3 regions of the Marinicrinis sediminis genome follow, and region 1 is predicted to be linked to each of the others. Evidence: riboswitches for the same ligand, from Rfam matches in the RefSeq annotation. Region 1 holds a riboswitch; each other region holds the start of a gene.
What was found. Region 1 has a riboswitch for thiamine pyrophosphate ahead of thiC (phosphomethylpyrimidine synthase ThiC). Riboswitches for the same ligand answer to the same signal wherever they lie in the genome.

Region 1 (3,279 bases):
ACTTTTCTTTCATGCCGGCCTGGAGTGCTGCTTCCTCATCCAGCTGATTCTTTTTCGCATAATCACGCACATCCTGCGTAATCTTCATGCTGCAGAATTTCGGGCCGCACATCGAGCAGAAATGAGCCGTCTTCGCTCCCTCGGCAGGCAGCGTCTCGTCATGAAACTCATAAGCTCTCTCCGGATCAAGGGACAGGTGGAACTGGTCTCTCCAGCGGAATTCGAAGCGAGCCTTGGACAAGGCATCATCCCTGCGCTGCGCATGTGGATGACCTTTCGCCAAATCTGCCGCATGAGCAGCAATCTTGTAAGCCATCAGCCCTTCCTTCACATCCTCCTTGTTTGGTAGGCCGAGATGTTCCTTCGGTGTGACATAACAGAGCATGGCTGTACCGAACCAGCCGATCATCGCGGCTCCAATGGCCGAGGTAATATGGTCATAGCCGGGCGCAATATCTGTCGTCAATGGCCCCAGCGTATAAAAAGGCGCTTCCTGACAAATCTCCATCTGCTTGTCGACATTTTCCTTGATCATATGCATCGGCACATGTCCGGGTCCTTCAATCATCACCTGCACATCATGCTCCCAGGCGATCTTCGTCAATTCACCCAGCGTCTCCAGTTCAGCAAATTGCGCTTCGTCGTTGGCATCGGCAATGGAACCCGGGCGAAGGCCGTCTCCGAGAGAAAAAGCCACATCATACCGCTTCATGATCTCGCAGATTTCTTCGAAATGGGTATACAGGAAATTTTCCTGATGATGAGCCAGACACCATGCAGCCAGGATGGATCCCCCTCTGGATACAATGCCGGTTGTGCGTTTCGCGGTGAGATGAATGTACGGCAACCGGACGCCTGCATGAATGGTGAAATAATCGACGCCTTGCTCTGCCTGTTCGATCAGAGTATCCCGATAAACTTCCCAGCTGAGATCCTCAATGATGCCATTCACCTTCTCCAGTGCCTGGTAAATCGGAACGGTCCCCACCGGCACCGGACAATTGCGAATAATCCATTCACGAGTCGTATGGATATGCTTGCCGGTGGACAGATCCATAATATTGTCTGCTCCCCAGCGAATCGCCCAAGTCATCTTCTCTACCTCTTCCTCAATGGAAGACGTAACCGCAGAATTGCCGATATTGGCATTCACCTTGGTATGGAAATTGCGGCCGATAATCATCGGTTCGCTCTCAGGATGGTTAATGTTGCTCGGAATGATCGCACGCCCTTCCGCTACTTCCTTGCGTACAAACTCGGGCTCGACTCCTTCCCGAATCGCGATGAATTCCATTTCCGGTGTAATCATCCCTTTGCGTGCATAATGCATTTGTGTGACGTTTTGCCCTGCTTTGGCCCGCACAGGCTGTCGTTTCAGACCTGGAAACTGCAGTTTCTCATGCTCTGCGTCCAGCTGCTTCACCCCATCATCCTGCGGCTTGATCAGTCGGCCTTCATACGATTCCACATCCCCACGCTCTGCGATCCAGTTCTGACGGATAGGAGGCAGTCCTGCCTTGACATCCAGCTGCTGCTCCGGGTCTGTGTAAGGTCCGCTCGTATCATACACCGACAATGGCGGGTTCTGTTCTGCTCCTGCATCCGTGACGGTCGGCGACTGGGAAATCTGGCGCATCGGAACACGCAGATCCTCCCTGCTCCCCTCTACATATACTTTCTGGCTTCCTGGCAACGGCTTAATGTGCACCTCATGCGGCGTCATCGCTTGATTATTCTTCATTCGTCCTCTTCCTCTCCTCTCGATTCGTTGTGCTGCCAAACAAAAAAACCGCTCCAACGTGGGAGCGGTTTCGAAAGACGTATCGATTCACAGGCGATTCACAGCATACAGCTGTCCGTCATCACGATCAGGTCATGCCCTTTCTGCTTCAAAGCAGAGCACATATGACATGATCATCACGATGCCTGGTGAATGGCTACATTTCCGTCCACTTTCCTACGCTGGTATGATCCAGATCAGGTTCAAAGGGACCAAGACCGGAAGGTCTTATCTCAGCCCGAAGGCGCCCCTAGTGGTACATGTGAGAGATGTGCGCAGCACGCCACATCTCATCCATCCGTACTTCAAGTTATGCGGTTCTACTAATTAAAATACCTTTCTTTTCCTCAAGTTGTCAACCATATCGGACCGATTTCACAGCACGGATCATCATCACTTGTTCTCTTTCCCACTCTTTTACTCACTCTCTATCTCACTCTTTGACTTCCTTTCTATCTCACTTTCTGATCCCTACATCGCGTCCCAGATCATTTTCACACCGACGAAAATGAGAACGATCCGGAGCAATATGACCAGCCCGTTATTGTTTAGCTTCTGATTGAGCCAAGCGCCCCATTTCCCGCCGAACCAGGCACCGGGAACGAGCAGGGCCATGAGCAGCCAGTCGACATTGCCGAGCTGAATATGGGTAATCGAGCTGACCGTAGCCGACAGGGTAATCATGAACATCGAGGTCGCAACCGCCACCCGAGCCGGAAACTGAAACAGCAGGATCATGGCTGGAACCATCAACGAACCGCCCCCAATACCGAACAAACCGGAGATCAGTCCCACTACAAAACCGATCAGTACCCCGACGAGCAAGGGATAGCGATAAGCCTCCCCGTCCGCCGGGTCAGCAGGGCGCCCTTCGACCATCCATCTGCCACGTAGTGGAATCGGCTTTAGGCGGTTTCGGAAGAGGAGAAGGAACGAAACCGCAATCATGAACAGGCCAAAGTAAAGATAAAACCCGTTCACATCCAGCCGCTTGTTCAGCAAGGCGCCGATGATGGCACCAGGACCACTGCCCGCAAACAGCACGAGTCCGCTTTTGACATCCACCTTCTTCTGCTTGAGGTAGGCGGTCGTCGAGGAAAGTCCGGTAAAAATAATGACAAACAACGAAGTGCCGACCGCGATCTGAGGCGTCACATAGGCTAAATCTGATACGACCGAGGCCATATAGAGCAAGGCAGGCACGACGATAATGCCGCCGCCAAGCCCGGCGATGCTGCCTACTGTTCCCCCGATGATCCCGATGAGCACGAGCAGCGCATAAATCATTCACTCACCCTCTTCTTTTCTTCAGGCATGATCCTGCGATTTTCGATAACTGCCGGGCGTTTGACCCGTACTTTTCTTGAATGCCTGCACGAAGTAGGAGGGATCATTATAGCCGACATGCAGGGCGATATCCTTCACATTGACCTTCTGATTGGTCTCCAGCATTTCAATCGCCTTCTCCATTCTGACATGCACCAGATATTCAGACAGTC
Region 2 (3,279 bases), on a different contig from region 1:
AGCAAATACGGCGCCCATTACACTGTACGTAGAAGAGATTTTAAGTCCGGAGAAGAGACTGGGCAGACCGTATGGGAATTCGAGCTTGGTGAAGAATTGCCAGCGACTGGCGCCAGACATGCGCATATACGACAGCATCATGCGATCCGTTTGGGCAAATCCGCTCAGGCCGGAAATCGCGACCGGAAAAAAACAGACCAGCGTAATAATAATGAGATGGGGTGCCTGATTGAATCCGAACCAGATGGCCAGCAGCGGGGCCAGCGCGATGATGGGAATATTCTGCGATACAATCAGGTACGGGTATAGCAGCCGATGGGTAAACGGAATCAGATGCATCAGCACCGCGGTCGTGATGCCGATCCCTGAGCCAATGGCAAACCCGATCAGCACCCGCTTCACAGTGTTTCCTGTCTTCTCCATGAGCGTGCCAAAATCCTGAACAAATGTGACCCCGATTTCACTGGGCATAGGCAGTATATAGGAAGGAACAGAAATCCAGTCGAGCCGAATGCCCCATTCCCAGCACATAAGGAGAAGGATGGCCGCTGTGCATGCTGGCCATCCTTTTTGCAATCCCTTTTTCCATTTCTTCATCGATATTTCTCCGTCAGCACATCCATGGATGCTCCTTCAGGATTGTAATAAATCTTGACCTGGGAAATCACGTTCGGCGATCCCATTTCAATCATCGCTTCGTTCATGCGCTGGATAATGTTCATACAATCTGAAAGCTCACCTTCCATCGTCGTTTCCAGCGGGTGGACTTCATATTTAATACCGGACTGATGGATGATTTCGATCGCTCTGTCTACATAGGGGATGACATCCTCGCCATCCTTCGTTTTCGGGATAATCTGAATACTTACAAGTGCGTTAGCCATGGTGACATGCTCCTCTCGTTATTCACCCTGTGCAGGCAAAAAGTCGTTGGTATACGCTTTGCTGATATCCATCGGCTTTTCCAGCAGTTCATTGTCTAGCATCCACTGAGTATAGTTGTTCCAAACGGATTCTTTCTGTTCACCCCAGCGCGGTGCGTCCGCCTGGTATTGATCTGCGAGCCACTCTTGACTGGCTTTGACAAGCTCTGCGTTCAGCTCAGGTTCAGCTTCAATCAGAATCTCAGCGGCTTTGTCCGGTTCACGCATGGCGAACTCATAGCCTTCGGTTGTTGCGTTCATGAAAGATTGGACCAGTTCAGGTTGCTCGGCAATGAGATTTTCGTTGGTGATCAGCACTGGCGTATAATAATCCAGTTCTTCTGCATAGTCCTGCAAATAAATCATGTCAATGGATTTGCCGCGAAGTTCGGCCTCAATGCCCGTCCAAGCATAGAAAATCCATGCAAAATCAATATCGCGCTCCGTGGCAGCGAAAAAGTCGCTGTCGCCAAGTGAAATGAAATCTACCTTGCTTACATCCGCACCTTCTGTGCGCATGAGGGAATCCATTACCTGTTCTTCAACTGGACTGCCCCAGCCTCCGTAGGTTTTGCCTTCAAAGTCTTTTGGTGATTTGATATTTTTCTCTACCGGAGCGGCAAAGCCGGAAGTGTTGTGCTGAATAACAGCGGCAATCGATACGATTGGCAGCTCGCTTCCTGTCCGTGCATAGGTGACTTCCTCCTGGTAGCTGACACCGAAATCTGCCTGACCGGCCGCTACAAGATTCGCAGCACCAGCATCGCCAGGCTGGATGATCTCAACCTCGAGTCCGGCTTCTTCATAATATTCATTCGCTTGCGCGACATAGAGACCGGTATGATTCGTATTCGGTGTCCAGTCGAGGACAACGGTTACCTTTTGTTTCTCTTTCTTCTCATTTGAATCTGTGGCGGAGTCAGTGTTTTCTTCATCGTTATGGCCATTAGCCGCGGCCTCGTTCTGGTTCTCAGACTGCGTATTGGTTGCCTCTCCATTCTCGTTGTTGCCTTGTCCGCATGCGGCGAGCAGGGACAGCATCAGGACCGCAATCAGCATTAGAATACCGGATCGTTTTGTCATCATGTTCATTAGTTGAATTCTCTCCTTTATCTATATAGGTATGCATACATAAAATCTTGACACGAAAAACACATAGATCACCATACAAAAAAGACGCCTCCCGCAGGAAGCGCCTCACGATTGTGTTTGAAAACAGTCATGATTAATAACAGGCTTCGCTCCCTACGCTGGCATTACCCAGATCAGGTGAAGGGTATGTGTCTTAAAGGGACACGATTCTCAGCCGGCCAATTCCAGCACCCCCGCATGTATCGTATATGGTGATATGCACCTTTTGAAGATTTCGTTACCATTATATCGACAAAATCAGCGGATGTCTACCAGTCGTCACGTTTCGTTCTCAGTTCATGTGAGTCAGCTCACAGTGTTTCCCGGCCTGGAGGATTACAATTAACAAAGTTTCGGATGTTCATATCATAAAATGAAATGACAAATCGTGATCAAGGTGCAGCAGTAAGGGAAAGACCTCCCATACTTTGTGAAAGTTTTCACAAAAAAGACACACAATCACGCGTTTGCGTTCAGGCGTTGTGACAATTGTCATAGTGAGTCCATCGAAAAAAAACTAAGATAGAGTCATAAAGAACACGCACCATGATGTGAGCGTTCGATTATCCAATAGGAGGCGGAGAACATGAATGTGACAGAGAAAAAAGCAAACGAGCAACAAACAGCTCAGAAGCAAGTCGATGTGTTGATGAATAATGCAAAGAAGGCCCTGGAAGAATTCATGAAGCTGGATCAGGAGCAGGTTGACGAGATCGTCAAACAAATGGCGCTCGCAGGTCTTGATCGTCACATGGAACTGGCCAAAATGGCTGTTACCGAAACGGGTCGCGGCGTTTATGAAGACAAGATCACCAAAAACATCTTTGCTACAGAATATATTTACCACAGCATTAAATATGACAAAACCGTTGGCGTCATTGCTGACAATCCATATGAGAACTACAAGCAGGTTGCGGAGCCAGTTGGGATCGTTGCAGGGGTAACGCCGGTAACGAACCCGACATCGACCACGATGTTTAAATCCCTGATCTCTGCAAAAACAAGAAACCCGATTATCTTTGCTTTCCATCCATCTGCTCAAAAATGTAGCGCTGAAGCCGCAAAAACGGTTTATGAAGCAGCAGTGAAAGCAGGAGCGCCAGAACATATCATTCAATGGGTAGAGGTTCCTTCCCTGGAAGCGACGCAATACTTGATGAATCATGCCGATACTGCACTGGTTCTGGCAACAGGTGGATCAGGCATGGTGAAATCCGCATACAGC
Region 3 (3,279 bases), on a different contig from region 1:
GAACACGCTCTTTCCGGTGTATCGATTCGCGTGCGATAGTGTCGCTTGGGCCCTTTCAGGTGCAGCTTGGCATAGAGGTGTGGATCATATACCTCCTGATACACGGTCAAGCCCTCGACCCCGCATTTTGCCAATGCTTCATATTCAGCGGTTTGCAGCGGCTGTACCTCCAGGGAGACGGAAGGGAACCAGGTGGACAATGCGCGCACACAGCGCTGGAAGTAGGCGGCAGAAGCCTGCAAGGGAGACTCACCGCTCAGCAGCAGAACATGGCGCAATCCGGCCTGATGCAACAAAGCGGCTTCTTTTTCGAGCTGTTGCGGCTCCAGTTGTTTTCTGGGGAAATCATGGACGACACTGAAACTGCAATACGTACAATGATTGACACAATGATCGGACACATAGAGTGGAGCATATAGCAAGATGGCGCGACCAAAGTGCTGAATCGTCAGCTGGTGCGCCTTTTGGGCCATCGGCTCCAGGTAAGGCTCTGCGGCTGGAGAGAGCAGAGCCAGATAGTCCTGCTCGTCCAGATGGGACTTCAGCAGCGCTTTCTCGACATCGCGTGCATGCATGTTAGCCATGATCGTGCTGAGTGGCCTGGACTGGAGGGCAGTGCAGGTTTCATAGAAGCCCATGGATGAATCAGCTCCTTTCACCTAGAAATCCTGTCAGGGGAGAAGAAGCTTGGGCTTGAGCAGATGCGGATACCGGACCGAGCCCGGCGAGATGGGCTTTGCGTCCGGCCTGTACGGCGAGATGAAAAGCCTCTGCCATGAGGACGGGATGCCGGGCGGTGGCAATGGCAGTATTGACCAGTACCGCTGCTGCTCCCATTTCCATTGCCAGTCCAGCATCAGACGGTCTTCCGATGCCTGCATCGACAATAACGGGAAGGCGAGCCTCCATGATCATGATCTGAATCAGTTCTTTCATTTGCAAGCCCCGATTGGAACCGATCGGAGCGCCGAGCGGCATTACAGCTGCGGCCCCTGCCTCTTCCAGTTGCCTCGCTGCCATCAGATCGGGCGACATATAGGGAAGCACAATGAAGCCTTCCTTCACTAATCTTTCTGAAGCCCGAATCGTTTCCAGATTGTCCGGGAGCAAATATTTCTGATCACGAATCACCTCGATTTTGACCCAGTTGCCCATCCCGGCTGCCTGTGCCAGTCTGGCTATGCGAACGGCTTCTTCCGCATTTCGGGCACCGGAGGTGTTGGGCAGCAAGATGGTGTTATCCGGCAGATGATGCAGGATCGAATCCTCCGTTTCTGACCATTCGGCTCGTCGCACGGCGACGGTGATGACCTGTGATTGCGCAGCCTGCAAGGTGTCTTTCATCGTTTGCATATGGCCGTATTTGCCGGTGCCAAGCCATAGACGATTCGTGATCGGTGTGTCGCCGATGAGTAGGGTATCGCGCGTATCCATCATGGTATTTTCATCCTTTCCAAGGAAAATGGGACACAAAAAACAGCTTACCGGCGCGGGCAAGCTGGGAGCGGTCACGGTCGGGTCTCGGACGAACAGACAGCACGTCACGATGAACGGAGTGAAACAGATCGGGACAGCTTTCCTACGCTGGTACGAACCAGATCAGGTACAAGGGTTGGATACTTCCTCTCAGCCGTCGGCAAAGCGCCGGGCACCCCTAGCTGTATCGTTGTCATATGTAACGCAATCGTACTATGCCAGACAGTGGGAAGCAAGATCATTTGCGAGTTGTTGACAAACTGTCAGAGGTAAGTGAGAACGGGATCACAATGAGGATAAACGGGGATAGATGGGAAGAAACGAGGATAAGTGGATATAAATCGGGACAGATCAGGAGAGAGAGGGTAATAGACAGAGACTGAAAGGGACAGAAAGGGACAGATGGGGATAGAAAGGAATAATCGAAACGGTTAAAGAATCAAGTCGATGTCATGTATGACGATTATCCAGAGAGGAAAGAAAAGGAGGAGGAGGATTCATGCGATTGAACATCGATCTGAACTGCGATTTGGGCGAGAGTTTTGGCGTTTATCAGATGGGTCAGGATGCAGACATATTGCCGTGGATCACGTCCGCGAATATCGCCTGTGCCTTTCATGCCGGTGATCCTTCTGTGATGAAGCGCACGGTGAAAGCGTGTGTCCAGCATGAGATTCATATCGGTGCGCATCCCGGCCTGCCTGATCTGCAAGGCTTCGGACGGCGGGAAATGCAGGTTACGGCAGAGGAAGTCTATGACATGATCGTGTATCAAGTCGGGGCCTTGCGGGCGTTTGTGCAGATTGAAGGGGCGCGCCTTCATCATGTGAAGCCGCACGGGGCGCTCTACAATATGGCAGCCAGACAGCCGGAGCTAGCAGCGGCGGTGGCAGCGGCTGTCTATGATGTGGATCGGGAACTTGTGCTGTATGGACTGGCCGGTAGTGAGTTGATCGAACAGGGAAGGAAGCGGGGTCTGCGGGTAGCTCGCGAAATATTCGCAGATCGCATGTATGAAGACGATGGCGCCTTGACGCCAAGATCGCTGCCGGGGGCCGTGATTCATGATGCCCAGCAGGCCATTTCACAGGTGATGTCCATTCTGGAACGGAAGGAAGTCATGAGCAGAAGAGGCCTTGTGGTGCCACTTGAAGCGGATACAGTCTGTGTGCATGGAGATAATGAGCAGGCATTGGTCTTTGTGCAGGGACTGCACCAAGGCTTGACAGAAGCGGGATTGCTGGTTAAAGGGGAGAAGTAGACTGTGGCTACTTGGCAAGATTCCGTCGTATCGGTTTTCGTATATGGAACGCTCCTTCAGGGCGAATGCAATCATCACCTGGTCAATACTCATCTACGGGCGTTGGAAGCAGGACAGATATACGGTACGCTCGTGCATCTCGGTCCCTATCCCGGTCTGTTGCTGTTGGACGAGGAGAAGGTTATGCAATCGCGGCAGGCAGCCAAGGTCTCTGAGTTCAAGCAGACCTCTCAGGAGACTTCTCTGGCGGCTCAGACGGCTCAGAATTCGCAAGCAAGGCGGATCTCCCAGCAGACGCCGACCTTACAAAAAGCGCGGACCTTACACGCTTCGTCAGCCAAAGGGATTGTGCATGGTGAATGGTTGACGTTAAATAAAGAAGCGTTGTCTGTGCTGGATGCATTGGAGGACTATTTTGGGCCAGCGCATCCAGATAATGAATACGACCGTGTCTGGATTCAGGATGTCAGCCGTGCAAGGGAGGGCTGGGTGTATGTGTGGAGAGCGCATAGACATGCTCCGTTGATTCCAAGCGGGTCATG

Region 2: another riboswitch for thiamine pyrophosphate. It lies ahead of ACFSUC_RS03205 (ABC transporter substrate-binding protein); the one in region 1 lies ahead of thiC (phosphomethylpyrimidine synthase ThiC).
Region 3: another riboswitch for thiamine pyrophosphate. It lies ahead of ACFSUC_RS06510 (thiazole synthase); the one in region 1 lies ahead of thiC (phosphomethylpyrimidine synthase ThiC).

The regions. Positions count from the first base shown of each region.
Region 1 is NZ_JBHUMM010000042.1:83,568-86,846, forward strand. It holds gene thiC (phosphomethylpyrimidine synthase ThiC) at 1-1,741, opposite strand, end outside; TPP riboswitch at 1,938-2,042, opposite strand; gene ACFSUC_RS13555 (sulfite exporter TauE/SafE family protein) at 2,252-3,067, opposite strand; gene ACFSUC_RS13560 (response regulator transcription factor) at 3,089-3,279, opposite strand, start outside.
Region 2 is NZ_JBHUMM010000005.1:35,168-38,446, reverse strand. It holds gene ACFSUC_RS03215 (ABC transporter permease) at 1-597, opposite strand, end outside; gene ACFSUC_RS03210 (MTH1187 family thiamine-binding protein) at 594-884, opposite strand; gene ACFSUC_RS03205 (ABC transporter substrate-binding protein) at 903-2,009, opposite strand; TPP riboswitch at 2,149-2,260, opposite strand; gene adhE (bifunctional acetaldehyde-CoA/alcohol dehydrogenase) at 2,641-3,279, shown strand, end outside.
Region 3 is NZ_JBHUMM010000010.1:100,024-103,302, forward strand. It holds gene thiH (2-iminoacetate synthase ThiH) at 1-638, opposite strand, end outside; gene ACFSUC_RS06510 (thiazole synthase) at 646-1,437, opposite strand; TPP riboswitch at 1,560-1,666, opposite strand; gene ACFSUC_RS06515 (5-oxoprolinase subunit PxpA) at 1,976-2,737, shown strand; gene ACFSUC_RS06520 (gamma-glutamylcyclotransferase family protein) at 2,741-3,279, shown strand, end outside.